DNA from 2 places in the Bradyrhizobium sp. Mp27 genome. Region 1 is predicted to be linked to the other one. Evidence: riboswitches for the same ligand, from Rfam matches in the RefSeq annotation. Region 1 holds a riboswitch; the other holds the start of a gene.
What was found. A riboswitch is a leader RNA that binds a small molecule or an ion and turns the genes downstream of it on or off. The one in region 1 is predicted to bind S-adenosylmethionine.
Positions count from the first base shown of each region.

Region 1 (7,396 bases):
TCGACCACGATTCCGGCCTCGGAGGACAGCTCCTATCCGGCGCGCATGCAGGCCATCCTGCAGGACAGGCTGCTGCCGTCGGAGATCGTGCACGTCTCCGTAGAAATACAGAGCAAGAAGACGGCCGAGGAGGCGGCCGCCACTTTCGTTAAGCTGATGGAAGCAAAAAGGCCTACTTTGGTCATCTGGCAGACCGGGACTGTGGATGCTATCCGAGCGATTGATCCCGATGATTTTCGCGGGGCGGTGACCGAAGGGGTTTCCGCACTGCAAAAAGCGGGGGCTGACGTCGTGTTGATGAACTTGCAGTACAGCCCGCGTACCGAAACCATGATCTCGGTGCCGCCCTATCTCGACAATATGCGGGTGGTGGCGCAGGAGCATGACATCCCGCTGTTCGACCGTTTCGCGATCATGCGGCAGTGGAATGATCAGGGTCAGTTCGACCTGTTCAGCCCGTCCCGCGGGCCAGAGCTGGCGAAGCAGGTCCACGATTGCCTTGGCCGGGCGTTGGCACAGTTCGTGATCGACGCAGCCCATCTAGGGCCGGCCCAGCAGCAAAATTGAGGTCTAGCGTTAATGAGTTCTCTCCGCCCTTTTTGGTTGACGCCATGGCTGGCTGCGCCCGCGGCGGCTCTGCTGTTGCTGACGCCGGTGTCGCTGGCACCAGTGCAGGCGCAGGCCACGCAGGCAACGCCCGCGCCGCAGCAGGCCGCTAGTCCGGCTTCCGCTTCACCCTCCCAGACCACCGTCGCCGCGACGTCCCACGAGCAGCGCGGCGTGACCGCCCGCGCGATCGACAAGGTGAAGCAGGTGGCGAAATCCGCCGGGGACATTTTCAGCCGCGTGCCCTGCCTCACGCCGAAGGGTAGCTCGAAGACGATGGGCTCGCTGCCGCATGTCGCGGGCAAGCTCGTCGCCGGCAAACCCGTCGTGATCGTCGCGTTCGGCTCGTCGTCGACGGCAGGCTATGGCGCGAGCTCGCCCGATTTCAACTATCCGAACCGTCTTGCCGCGCAGCTCCGCCGGCAACATCCGACCGCCGACATCACCGTCATCAACGCCGGCGTCGGCGGCGAGGACGCGCCCGAGATGATGAAGCGCCTCCAGAAGGAGGTGATCGACGTGCATCCGGATCTCGTGATCTGGCAGGTCGGCACCAATGCGGTGCTGCGCAATCTCGATCCCGGTGACACCGCCAAGATGGTCGAGGACGGCATCTCCCGCATCCAGGCCGCCGGCGGCGCCGACATCGTGCTGGTCGATCCGCAATATTCACCGGCCGTCAACCAGCGCAAGGAGAGCGCCGGCAAGATGGTGCACCTGCTCGGCAAGGTCGCCGAGCTCCGACACGTCGGCATCTTCCCCCGCTTCGAGGTGATGCGCGACTGGCACGAGAATCAATCGATTCCGGTCGAGAGTTTCGTGATCGCCGACGGCCTGCACATGAACGATTGGGGCTATGCCTGCTTCGCGCAGCTCCTCGGCGACGACATCATCCGCTCCGTCGGCCAGATTAAGCTCGGCGTCAACGTGCCCGCCGACGTGCGGACGTATCGGCCGATGTGAGCTCGGTGCCGTAGGGTGGGCAAAGGCGCGCTCTTCGCGCGCCGTGCCCACCATCTATCGGCGATATGATCGTGAATGGTGGGCACGCTTCGCTTTGCCCACCCTACAAGAAGTCCAATCGCCTCACGCCTTCTCCAGCGCCGCGGTCAGATCCTCGATCAGATCATCCGCATGCTCGAGCCCCGCCGAGAAGCGGATGAAGCCCTCGCTGATGCCGAGCGCGGCGCGGTCCTCCGGCTTCAGGCGCTGATGCGTCGTGGTCGCCGGATGCGTGACGAGGCTCTTGGCATCGCCGAGATTGTTCGAGATTTTTGCAAGCTTGAGCTCGTTGAGCACGCGGAACGCACCCTGCTTGCCGCCCTTGACCTCGAAGCCGACCAGCGTCGAGCCGCCGCGCATCTGCTTCTTCACGAGAGCTGCCTGCGGATGATCGGCGCGGCCGGGATAGACCAGGCGCGAAATCTTCGGATGGCTCGCCAGCACGTCGGCGATGCGTCCCGCCGTCTCGGTCTGCGCGCGCACGCGCACACCGAGCGTTTCCAGGCCCTTGAGCAGGACCCACGCGTTGAACGGCGAGATCGACGGGCCGGTCTGGCGCATGAAATTGTGGATGTGCTCGGCGATGAACGCTTCCGACGACAGGATGATGCCGCCGAGACAACGGCCCTGGCCGTCGATGTGCTTGGTCGCGGAATAGACCACGACGTCGGCTCCTAGCGCGAGCGGGCTCTGCCAGATCGGCGTCGCGAACACGTTGTCGACGACGAGCCGCGCGCCGCCGCTGTGCGCGATCTCGGCGATCCCTGGAATGTCGAGCACGTCGAGCGTCGGGTTGGTCGGGCTCTCCAGGAAGAACGTCTTGGTGTTCGGCCGCAAGGCGCGCTGCCACTGGTCGAGATCGAGGCCGTCGACCAGCGTGGTCTCGATGCCGTAGCGCGGCAAGAGATCCTGAATGACGTAGAGACAGGAACCGAACAGGGCGCGCGAGGCCACCACGTGATCGCCGGCCTTGAGCGGCGCCAGGATCGCGGTCGTCACCGCGGCCATGCCGGTAGCGGCCGAACGGGCGGCTTCGGCGCCTTCGAGCTCGATCATGCGGCGCTCGAACATCGAGATGGTCGGGTTGGAATAGCGCGAATAGATGAAGCCGGGGTCCTCGCCCTTGAACCGCGCCTCGCACTCCTCGGCGCTGTTGTAGACGTAGCCCTGGGTCAGGAACAGCGCCTCCGACGTCTCGCCATATTGCGAGCGCAGGGTGCCGGAATGGACCAGGCGGGTTTCGGGACGGTAGTTGGCGGTCGACTTCGACATAGGTACCTCCGACATGACCGTCTCGTCGAAAACGGTCACAAAAAAACCGGCCTGGATATATCCACGGGCCGGGATCACAGAGGTCCCCGGCCTGTTTAGCGACTTATTTAACGTGGCTGCAAGCCGGCCGGCTCAAATCACCACGGGATAAGTGATGCTCATATTCCGCAATGGCCTTTCCGTCAAGGCGTCCATCGGATAGCCGTAAAAGGCTAGTATTTCCCGCATGTCCGGATGCGTTTGACCCCTGACGAGGACCCCCGGTTGAGCTTCACAGTTGCCGCCGACGCCAATGGTATCCTGCCCGACCGCATGATCGCGGCGATGGCGGAAGCGGGGCTGATCCTGCCTGCCTACGATTTCGTCGAGAGCCAGATCCAGCCGGCGAGCCTCGACCTCCGCCTCGGCGACATCGCGTATCGCGTTCGCGCCAGCTTTCTGCCGGGTCCCGGCGCGACCGTCGCCGAGCGCATCGACGAGTTGAAGCTGCACGAGTTCAGCCTCGCCGATGGCGCGGTGCTGGAGACCAACTGCGTCTATATCGTGCCGCTTCTGGAAAGCCTGGCGCTGCCGCCGGAGATCGTCGCGGCCGCCAACCCGAAAAGCTCGACCGGCCGGCTCGATGTCTTCACCCGCGTCATCGCCGACGGCACCCGCCGCTTCGACATGATCGGCGCCGGCTATCACGGCCCGCTCTACGCCGAGATCAGCCCGAAGACGTTTCCGGTGCTGGTCAGCGAGGGCTCGCGCCTGAGCCAGGTGCGCTTCCGCACCGGAGATGCCATCCTCAACATCGACGAGCTCGAGGCGCTGCATGCGACCGAGCGTCTCGTCGATCTCGACGATGCCGATCTCACCGGCGGCGTCGCCGTCTCCGTCGATCTCTCCGGCGAGAAGGCCAACGGCTTCGTCGGCTATCGCGCCAAGCGCCACACCGGCGTCGTCGACGTCGACCGCCGCTCCGGCTATGCGGTGGAGGATTTCTGGGAGCCGATCTCGGCACGTCCCGACGGCAGCCTGATCCTCGATCCCGGCGAGTTCTACATCCTCGCCTCCAAGGAAGCCGTGCAGGTGCCGCCCGATTACGCCGCGGAGATGGTGCCGTTCGATCCCCTGGTCGGCGAGTTCCGCGTGCACTATGCCGGCTTCTTCGATCCCGGCTTCGGCTATGCCGGCGCCGGCGGGCAGGGATCGCGCGCCGTGCTCGAAGTGCGCTCGCGCGAGGTGCCGTTCATCCTCGAGCACGGCCAGATCGTCGGCCGCCTCGTCTACGAGAAGATGCTGGCGCGGCCCGACGCGATGTACGGCCAGCGCATCGGCTCGAACTACCAGGCGCAGGGGCTCAAACTATCGAAGCATTTTCGGGTGTAGCTACACACCCTACTGTCATGCCCCGGCTTGACCGGGGCATCCAGTACGCCGCAGCCTCTCGATTGACTACTTGCCGTCTCGGAATACTGGATCGCCTCGGGCAAGGACACCGAATGTGTGTCGGGATGCAAGCTGAAATCCGGGCGGCATGCGAGGTGGCGAGATGAGTGTTCAATCCGAACTCGACGCAAGGATCCTCGACGACGTCGCGGACGCGCTGATCTATTCGGATCGCGCCGGCACCATCACGCGCTGGAATCGTGCATCGACCGCCTTGTTCGGCTTCTCCGCCGGCGAGGCGCTCGGCCATAACCTCGATCTGATCATTCCCGAACATCTGCGCGCCGCGCACTGGAAGGGCTTCGAAGCTGCGCTTGCCAGCGGGTCGATGAAGCTTGCGGGCAGGCCGACGCTGACCCGCGCGCTGCACCAGAGCGGACGCAAGCTCTACATCGAGATGACCTTCGCGCTTGTGCGCGATGCCGGTGGTGCCGTGGTCGGATCGGTCGCGATGGCGCGCGACGTCACCGAACGCGTCGAGCGCGAGCGCGCGGCCAGACTTGCGCAAAATTCGTGATGCGGAATTGACGGGCTGGCGTGCAGGGCGCTCTGCCTGAGCGTCAGGTTGCCTCGTACCGAGCGCAGTGACACACTCGATCAAAACAACGATCGGGAGCGAACATGACCGCCACATCAGACGCAGCACAGGAAGCGCAATGGAAACGCTGGCGTGCGGTCGCCGACCTCTATCACGCCTACTTCACCGGCCTCATCCTCACCGTCGTCACACGGCGCGGCACGACGGATGCCGCCGAATTCGTCTTCCGTGTGTTCCGTCGCCAGCAGCAGGAGCGCTTCCTGCCGGGGCTCGAAAAGCTCGGTCTCAGTCATCTGCCGCCAGCGGTGGCCGCCGCGCAATATCATTATCTCTCCAACTGGATCGGCGGCGTGCATGTCGAGTACATGTATGAGAGCGACCGCAAAGCCTGGATCCGCTATCCGCCGCCGCGCTGGATCTGGAAGGGCACCGCGATCTGCGGCGTGCCGGGTGAGGTCTCGCGCGCGATGCTGCGCGGCTGGCACGCCAACAATGGCGTCGCGCTCGGCGATCTCAGGCTGGGCTTCGTCTGCACCAAGCAGAGCGTCGACGGTCAGGACGGGCTCGAAGGCTATTATTATCAATACGACCACTCGCTCGAGCTGGACCAGCGCCTGGTGTTCGCGCGCCATCTGGAAGCGCCGTTGTTCGACGCCAAGACCGCGCCTGCCTTGCCCGTCGCGAGCTGGCCGAGGCCGCGGCTGGAAAAAGCCTACCGCAACTACGCGATGGAATATGTGCGCACCGCCTTGCCCGTGATGGTGCAATTGTTCGGCCCGGAAGACGCCGGCTATCTCCTGCACCTCACCGGCAAACTGATCGGGATGCAGTATTTTGACGAGGTCGCGGCGGCGCTGTCTATGAGCCGTGGTGGAGCCAGCGAGTTCGCAGCGTTCCTGAACGCTCTGTTTGCCGCGCAGGATGACTCTGCAGAGACAACGGCATCAGACGGCACGTTTGAATTTCGCCAGCAGAGCTGGAAGCTGATGGATGACGTCGCCGACTATCATCGCGGCTGCACCAAGGTGCTGGAAGGGTTGTTCGAGGGGCTCGCTGCCGGATGCGGGCGGCACATCGGCGTGCACCTGCGCCCGACAGCGGGCGGTCGGCCGCCGCTGGTGTGGACGATAGAGTAGATCGCGGCAGCGCCGCACACTTCGCGTTTCCCCCGCGTGCGGGAGAGGCCGACGCGCGAAGCGCGGCGGGTGAGGGGGGCTCTCCGCGAGTCCAGATCTCACCGTCCTCGCGGAGACTCCCCCTCACCCCGCCCCTCTCCCCGCAAGCGGGGAGAGGGAGAAGAACCAATTCCACCTGCTGAAATGCGCTGCCGCAGGGCACGCCTGCATCCGGCGCAGGAGGAATCGGCAATTGCCGTGCTAAGCCTGTCGCCGCGCCTTCCGCGCGAAGAAATTTATTGGCACACCTACGCATTGCCGCGCCGCAAATGGCCTGTGCCCGGGAGAGGACATGTCCGACATCGCCGAAATTCCGGTCGATGAACAAGAGCGGCCGCTGTCGCTGCCTCCGCGGCCGGTGCGAAGCGCGCTAATGGACGGGCCGATTCTGCGCACGCTGCTCGGCCTCGCCTGGCCGAACGTGGCTGCGCTGTCGGCCGGCACCTGTGTGGTGATCGCGGAGACCTCCTATATCGGCCGGCTCGGCGTCGAGGCGCTGGCGGCAATGGCGCTGGTGTTTCCGACAGTGATCCTGACCATGACGATGTCCGGCGGGGCCATGGGCGGCGCGGTGGCGTCGGCCATCGCGCGGGCGCTCGGCGCGGGCGATCGCGAGCGCGCCGGCACGCTCGCCGCGCATGCGCTCTTGATCGGCATCACCTTCGGCCTCGTCTTCATGCTGGGCATGCTGATCTTCGGGCCGCGCGTTCTGGAAATGCTCGGCGGACGCGGGGATGTGCTGACGCATGCGATCGCCTACACGCAGGTGTTTTTCGGCGGCGCCGTGCTGCCGTGGCTGCTCAACACCATGGCCGGCGTGTTGCGCGGCACCGGCAACATGAAGCTGCCGTCGCTGCTGATCCTCAACTCCGCGGTCTGGCAGGTCGTGCTCGGCGGCACGCTGGGCCTCGGGCTCGGCCCGGTGCCGCAGCTCGGCATGCGCGGCGTCGCCGCCGGCGCGCTGATCGCCTATTCGATGAACATCTGCGTGATGGGCTGGTACCTGTTCTCCGGCCGCGCCCGTGTCGTGCCAAGACTGCGCGGCCTGCGTGTCCAATGGGCGATGTTCTTCGATATCCTGAAGGTCGGCGCCATTGCCTGCTTCTCGCCGCTGCAATCGGTGCTGACGATCTCGATCTTCACCCACATGCTGGCGAAGTTCGGCACCGCGATTCTCGCCGGTTACGGCATCGGCGCGCGGCTCGAATTCCTGCTGACCTCGATCGCGTTCTCGTTCGGCATCGCCTCGGTGCCGATGATCGGCATGGCGGTCGGCGCCGGCCGCATCGCCCGCGCGCGGCGCATCGCCTGGATCGCCGGCGCGAGCGCATTCATTGCCGTCGGCGCGCCGGCGTGCCTGGTCGCGACCTTC
Region 1 is NZ_JASAUS010000003.1:37,073-44,468, reverse strand. It holds gene QJT78_RS03165 (lipolytic enzyme) at 1-567, shown strand, start outside; gene QJT78_RS03160 (SGNH/GDSL hydrolase family protein) at 580-1,569, shown strand; gene QJT78_RS03155 (O-succinylhomoserine sulfhydrylase) at 1,693-2,880, opposite strand; SAM riboswitch at 2,955-3,034, opposite strand; gene QJT78_RS03150 (2'-deoxycytidine 5'-triphosphate deaminase) at 3,145-4,251, shown strand; gene QJT78_RS03145 (PAS domain S-box protein) at 4,415-4,828, shown strand; gene QJT78_RS03140 (hypothetical protein) at 4,933-5,985, shown strand; gene QJT78_RS03135 (MATE family efflux transporter) at 6,317-7,396, shown strand, end outside.

Region 2 (7,396 bases), on a different contig from region 1:
CTGACTGGACGAAGCCCCTGGAGCGTTCGGTATATTTGTCGATGTTCATGTCTTTTCTTTCCCTCGGCCTGCCCCTGGAGCCCTCTAAGGCACTCCAAACGGCATCTTCATTGGGTTTCCGCTGGACGCGTTGACGTTCCTCAACCGGCAGCGATCGTTATCAGCCGGCGCTGGCGCCGGCCTGACCCAGATGTGGGAAGCTTGGCCTCGGATCGGAAGAGGCGTGTTCACAATTTCGTGCACGGGTCCGCCTGCTTGGCGCCAGCAGGTCGAATCCCTTAAGTAGCGACATGACAGCCAGCCAGACCGCCGAAATCACCGGCCTTTACCGTTACCCGATCAAGGGCCTGACGCCGGAATCCCTGCCCCGGGTCCCCTTGCGGATCGGCCAGACCCTGCCCGCCGACCGCCGCTACGCCATCGAGAACGGACCGAGCGGCTTCGATCCGGAGGCGCCGGCCTGGAAGCCGAAAATCCAGTTCCTGATGCTGGCGCGCAATGAGCGGCTGGCGTCCCTCGACAGCCGGTTCGAGGACGCGACCAACCGCCTGACCATCCGCAAGGACGGCCAGATCGTCGCCAGCGGCGATCTGGAGACCACGGCCGGGCGCACCGCGATCGAGGATTATTTCACGGAGAATTTTCAGCCGGAGCTGAAGGGCCCGCCAAAAGTTCTGTCCGGCCGCGACCACAGCTTTTCCGACGTCGCCCGCAAGGTCGTGTCGATCATCAATCTCGGCAGCGTCCGGGCGATCGAGACCATGCTCGGCGGCGCCGCAGTCAATCCACTGCGCTTCCGCGCCAATCTCTACGTGAAGGGCTGGCCCGCCTGGTCCGAGCTCGACCTCGTCGGCGAGACGCTGGCGATCGGCGAGGCCCGGCTCAAGGTGGTCAAGCGCATCGTCCGCTGCCCGGCGGTCAACGTCGATCCCAAGTCCGCGCAGCGCGATCTCGAGATACCGCCGACGCTCTCGCGCAATCTCGGTCACATGGATTGCGGCATCTATGCCGAGGTCATCGCCGACGGCGAGATCGGCGTCGGTGACGCGATCGCGGTGGAAGCGCCGAGATTGGTGTGAGCGGGTCGCCGCTGCCGTAGGGTGGGCAAAGCGAAAGCGTGCCCACCATTTCGGCTCTCGCACGTTGACACACCGCTGGTGGGCACGGCGCTTGCGCGCCTTTGCCCACCCTACGGCTCCGTCCTCAGTTCGGCATCACATACGCATAGATCCGGCCGCGCGAGACCGGCGCCTCGCGAACACGATTGCCGTTGTTGCCGGAAATCATGATCGGATTGCCCTGCGCGTCCACGCCGGTGATGATGCCGACATGGCCGCCCCGGCGACCGCGCGACATGACCGCGATGGCACCGACCTGCGGACCGGAGACACGCGTGCCGTAGCGCGCGAACGAGCTCGCCATGTCGGAGCCGGTGCCCTGATGGCCGGTGTGCTGCAGCACCATGTTCATGAAGCGCGCGCACCACAGGCTGCCGCGCCCGGTCGGATTGCCGCCGATATAACGGCGCGCCTCGGACACGAGTCCCGATCCGCCGCCGAAGCCGCCACCGCTATTGGCCATTCCGCTGTTGGTCATGCCGTTGTTGGCCATGCCGCCGACATTGGCATTCGGATTGTAGCTCGCCTGGGTGTCGGCGAAGCCGCTCGCCTGCAACTGCGCCGCGCCGCGCTCGAAGCGCGAGCTGCGGGCATGGTGCCGATAATGACGGTCATGATGATGTCTGGCGTGGTGCACGTAAGCGTGCCGCTCTGCGCTATGACGATGATGCGGCCGCGCTGAGGCCGGAGAAACGAACGCGGCAACCGCCGCGAAGAAAATCGCCAGCGCGACAGCACAACGCGACAGGCGAGACGCAAACAACTCCAACATACTTCATCCTTCGTTGACACCCCCACTCCAGCCGGCCCGTGCCGAGGCCGGCATCCGGCTGGCCGTTAAGCGGCCCGATGTGGCGAGAAAAAGACGCCACGCCCGCGAATAGCTGCGATGATTTTGTGCCGGTGCTGGTTTGAGGCTGCCGCATTGCGGACAACAACGTTAACTGCAATCCTGCAAAGGCGGCTTGAAGAGAGGGAAACAGTTAATGCCCCACGCCACGACCAGCGATGACGTCCGCATCTATTTCGAAGAAGCGGGTCAGGGAACGCCGATTATTTTTCTACATGAGTTCGCGGCCGACTACACCAATTGGGAGCCGCAGATGCGCTACTTCTCGCGCGGCCATCGCTGCATCACCTATTCCGCGCGCGGCTACACGCCGTCGGACGTACCAGATGGCGAAGTCTACAGCTACAAGCACTTCTACACCGACGCACTCGCGGTGCTCGATCATCTCAAGATCGAGCGCGCGCATCTCGTCGGCCTATCGATGGGCGCCTATTCGTCGCTCCAGATCGGGTTGAACGCGCCGCAGCGCGCGCTGTCGATGACGCTGGCCGGCGTGGGCTCGGGATCGGAGATCGAGAATCTCGACAACTGGCGCAAGCAGTGCCGCGCCAATGCCGAGCAGTTCGAGACGCTCGGCTCCGCCGAGGTCGCAAAGGTCACGCGCGAGGCGCCGAGCCGGATTCCGTTCCTTGTGAAGGACCCGCGCGGCCACGCCGATTTCTACGCCGCGCTGGCGCGCCACGATGCCAAGGGCTCCGCGAACACGATGCGCGGCTTCCAGGGCGGCCGGCCATCGATTTACACGATGCCGGATGCCATTCGAGGTGTGGCAACGCCCGCACTGATCATCTGCGGCGACGAGGACGATCCCTGCGTCGGGGCAAGCCTGTTCCTGAAGAAGCACCTGCCCGCGGCGGGCCTCGCGATGTTTCCGAAATCAGGCCACGTGCTCAATCTCGAAGAACCCGCGCTGTTCAACGAGAGCGTGGAGCGGTTCGTGACGCTGGTGGAAGCCGGGCGCTGGCCGGTGCGCGATCCGCGGTCGCTGGCGGCGCATTAGACTGCCAGCCGCTGTCATTCCGGGATGCGCCGACAGGCGCAGGCCCGGAATGACGGCAGCTACTTCCCCTGCCCGCGCGTGAGCAAGAACACGCCCTGCTCGCCGAACATGTTCCACACCCACCACGGCAAGCGCAGCCGCAATGGACGGCCGTAGAGATCCAGCGCCTCGGCGCGCTCCATCTTGACGTCAATCGCGTCGCAGAGCTCGACGAAATCCTTGATGGTGCAGAAATGGATGTTGGCGGTGTCGTACCAGGTCGCGGGCAGATTCTCGGTGCGCGGCATGTGGCCGCCGACCAGGAGCTGGAGCCGCATCTTCCAGAAACCGAAATTCGGGAACGACACGATGGCGCGGCGGCCGATGCGCAGCAGATTCTCCAGCACGACCCGCGGCTGCCGCGTCGCCTGCAGCGTCTGCGACAGGATGACGTAATCGAAGGCGTCGTCGGGATAGTTGACGAGGTCGGTGTCGGCATCGCCCTGCACCACCGCGAGGCCCTTGGCGACGCAGCGGTTGACGCCCTCGCGCGACAGCTCGATGCCGCGCCCGTCGATGCCGCGGGTCTCCAGAAGCTGGAGCAGATCGCCCTCGCCGCAGCCGACGTCGAGCACTTTCGAGCCGGGCTTGACCATCTCGGCGACCAGCAGATGATCGGCCCGAAACTGGCCGGACTGCTCCGTCGCAACGCCGCCCAGCGGCAGCACTTCCTGCACAGACATCGCTAGCCGTCCTTGTCAGTCAATCCTGGCGGTGAGCCCGCGCGCCTTCCCTGCCGATTGCAGGAAGGCTCGGGCGATATCGAAGAATTCGGGCACGTCGAGCAGAAAGGCGTCGTGGCCGCGATCGGTCTCGATCTCGGCGAACGACACCCGCGCGCTCGACGCGTTAAGCGCATGCACCAGTGCGCGCGATTCCGAGGTCGGGAACAGCCAGTCGCTGGTGAAGGAGACCACGCAGAAGCGCGTCTCGATGCCCGCGAACGCCTTCGCCAGCACGCCGCCGTGGTCGCCGGCGATGTCGAAATAATCCATCGCACGGGTCAGATAGAGATAGGAGTTGGCGTCGAACCGCTCGACGAAGGACGAGCCCTGGTAGCGCAGATAGCTCTCGACCTGGAAATCGGCGTCGAACGAGAAGGTCGGCAGCTCGCGGTCCTGCATGCGGCGACCGAACTTGCGATGCAGCGCGGCGTCCGAAAGATAGGTGATGTGCGCGGCCATCCGTGCCACCGCAAGTCCGCGATGCGGATGGATGCCCTGATCCGTGTAGCGGCCGTTGTGCCAGTCGGGATCGGCCATCACCGCCTGGCGGCCGAGCTCGTGGAAAGCGATGTTCTGCGCCGAGTGCCGCGTCGCGCAGGCAATCGCCAGCGCGGAGTACACACGCTTGGGATAGGCCGCGGTCCATTGCAGCACCTGCATGCCGCCCATCGAGCCGCCGACCACCGCGAACAACGTGTCGATGCCGAGCCGGTCGATCAGCATCGCCTGCGCGCGCACCATGTCGGGAATGGTGATGACGGGGAAGTCCAGGCCCCACACCTTGCCGGTCGCGGGATTGATCGAGGCCGGTCCGGTCGAGCCCATGCAGCCGCCGATCACGTTGGCGCAGATGATGAAGTAGTGCTGGGGATCAAGAGGTCGGCCGGGACCGACCAGCGTCTCCCACCAGCCCGACTTGCCGGTGACGGGATGCACGTTGGCGACATGCTGATCGCCGGTCAGCGCATGGCAGATCAGCACGGCGTTGGAGCGATCGGCGTTGAGCTCGCCATAGGTCTGGTAGGCGATCTGGAACGGGGTGAGATCGATGCCGCAATCGAGCCGCAGCTGCTGCTCGGCGCCGAACTGCGCGACCTGCGAATTCGGATGATCCGCCTCATGCGACCGGTCGTCGGCACTGATCGCGGGACTCGGCACGGGCTTCACGCCAACCATCATCGACCTCGTTTGCGGCACCCGTCAGGCTGCCGCTGGAATCAGGCCATGAAAAACCCGGCCTGAACGATAGGTTCGGCCGGGATCGGAAGCGTCCCCGGCCTGTTTAGCGAGTTTTTTAACGTGGCTGCAAGCCGGCCGGCTCAAATGACCACGGAACGGGCAAAAGCTACTGTCTTGGGCGGTTTTCGTCAAGTCACGGTCCGGATTAGCCAAATTCATCCCTGAAAGGCCGGCCCAAAAGGCCTGGTTTCCCTTTGCATTTCTCTTTGCTTTCGCCGCGCCGACTGCCTAATCAGGACGTCGACCGCAGCGGATCCGGCCTTGCCGATTGACCTTGGCCGACCCGCATTGGAACGCCTCTCACCAGCATCTCGCAGATATGTCCCAACGTCCGCCCGCGCCACCATCGCTCCAGGAATTGCGCAAGGAGATCGACGCGATCGACGAGGGCATGCATCGTCTCCTGATGCAGCGCGGCGACATCATCGACCGCCTGATCCAGGTGAAGCAGACCCAGGAGGTCGGCTCGGCATTCCGCCCGGCGCGCGAGGCCGCCATGATGCGCGAGATCGTGCAGCGCCATCGCGGCATCCTGCCGCTCGACACCGTCGAGAGCATCTGGCGCGTCATCATCTCGACCTTCACCTATGTCCAGGCGCCGTTCTCCGTGCATGCCGACATCTCGGTGAGCGAACCGGCTATGCGCGATTCAGCGCGATTCCATTTCGGCTTCACCGTGCCCTACGTCGCGCATTTCAGTGCGCAGGCGGCGGTCGAGGCGGTGGCAAAATCCAAGGGCGATCTGGCGCTGGTGTCGGCAACCTCGAGCCGCACGCCGTGGTGGCTGTCGCTGGAAGAAACCGGGGCGCCCAAGATCATCGCGCGGATGCCCTTCGTCGAGCGCGCGGACCATCCGGCCGCGCTGCCCGTGTTCGCGATCTCCCGCGTCGCCGACAGTGCCCTGGTGACTGAGGTTGAGACCTTCAGCGTGCGCGTATCAGGGTGGAACGCCGAGGTCGCGCGGGCGCTGTCGCCGCTCGCCGAGATCGTGGCGGTGCCCGATACCGCCTTCGACGGCGCGGCGCTGCTGGTCTCGGTCACGAGCGCCACCAGCATCGACAAAATCAGGGCTGCCCTGATCGAAGCGGGGGCCTCGGTGCGCTCCACGGCCCTCGTCGGCAGCCACGCAACGCGCTATACGGTGCCCCCGACCGGGTCGAAATCGTAGATCGCGAACCGCCTAAAGCTACTTCCGGAGTTGAAGATGTCCCGCCCCGTGCCGAATCCCGGCATTCTCGATATTGCGCCCTACACGCCCGGCAAGAGCCCGGTGGCTGAGCCGGGCCGCAAGGTGTTCAAGCTCTCGGCCAACGAGACGCCGTTCGGGCCCTCGCCCAAGGCGATCGAGGCGTTCAAGAACGTGGCGGCGCATCTGGAAGACTATCCGGAAGGAACCTCGCGCGTGCTGCGCGAAGCGATCGGCCGTTCTTTCGGGCTCGACCCCAACCGCATCATCTGCGGCGCCGGCTCGGACGAGATCCTCAATCTGCTCGCCCACACCTATCTCAGCCACGGCGACGAGGCGATCTCGACCACGCACGGCTTCCTGGTCTACCCGATCGCGACCATGGCGGTCGGCGCCAAGAACGTGGTCGCGCAGGAGACCAACCTCACCTGCAATGTCGACGCCATCCTCAAGGCGGTGACGCCGAAGACGAAGCTGGTCTGGCTCGCCAACCCAAACAATCCGACCGGCACCTATGTGCCGTTCGACGAGGTCAAGCGGCTGCGCGCCGGCCTGCCGTCGCACGTGCTGCTGGTGCTCGATGCCGCCTATTCCGATTACGTCTCGCGCAACGACTACGAGATGGGGATCGAACTCGTCGCCACCACCGAGAACACCGTGGTGACGCACACCTTCTCCAAGATCCACGGCCTCGCCGCGCTGCGCGTCGGCTGGATGTTCGGTCCCGAGCACATCATCGACGCGGTCAACCGCATCCGCGGTCCCTTCAACGTGTCGACGCCGGCGATGTATGCCGCGGTCGCCGCGATCGAGGACACCGCGCACCAGGCGATGTCGAAGCAGTTCACCGAGACCTGGCGCAACTGGCTCTCCGAGGAGATCGGCAAGCTCGGTCTGAAGGTGACGCCCGGCGTCGCCAATTTCGTGCTGATCCACTTCCCGGAAACGGGCAAGACCGCGGACGAGGCCGACGCGTATCTTACCAAGCGCGGGCTGGTGTTGCGCGCGCTGAAGAACTACCGCCTGCCGCATTCGCTGCGCATGACCATCGGCACCGAGGAGGCCAACCGCCTCGTCGTCGAGGCCTTGCGCGACTTCATGGCCGGCAAATGAGCACCACACCGCACTTCCAGCGCGTTGCGCTGATCGGCTTCGGCCTGATCGGCGGCTCGGTCGCGCGCGCTGCGAAGCTCCAGGGCTTGGCTGGCGAGATCGTCACCACCGCGCGCTCGGAGAAGA
Region 2 is NZ_JASAUS010000025.1:7,355-14,750, forward strand. It holds gene clpB (ATP-dependent chaperone ClpB) at 1-49, opposite strand, end outside; gene QJT78_RS15760 (MOSC domain-containing protein) at 291-1,079, shown strand; gene QJT78_RS15765 (TIGR02594 family protein) at 1,204-1,890, opposite strand; gene QJT78_RS15770 (alpha/beta hydrolase) at 2,105-2,968, shown strand; gene metW (methionine biosynthesis protein MetW) at 3,028-3,690, opposite strand; gene QJT78_RS15780 (homoserine O-acetyltransferase) at 3,706-4,908, opposite strand; SAM riboswitch at 4,994-5,073, opposite strand; gene QJT78_RS15785 (chorismate mutase) at 5,291-6,139, shown strand; gene hisC (histidinol-phosphate transaminase) at 6,176-7,270, shown strand; gene QJT78_RS15795 (prephenate/arogenate dehydrogenase family protein) at 7,267-7,396, shown strand, end outside.
Region 2: linked by a shared signal. The riboswitch ahead of QJT78_RS15780 (homoserine O-acetyltransferase) and the one ahead of QJT78_RS03155 (O-succinylhomoserine sulfhydrylase) in region 1 are both predicted to bind S-adenosylmethionine.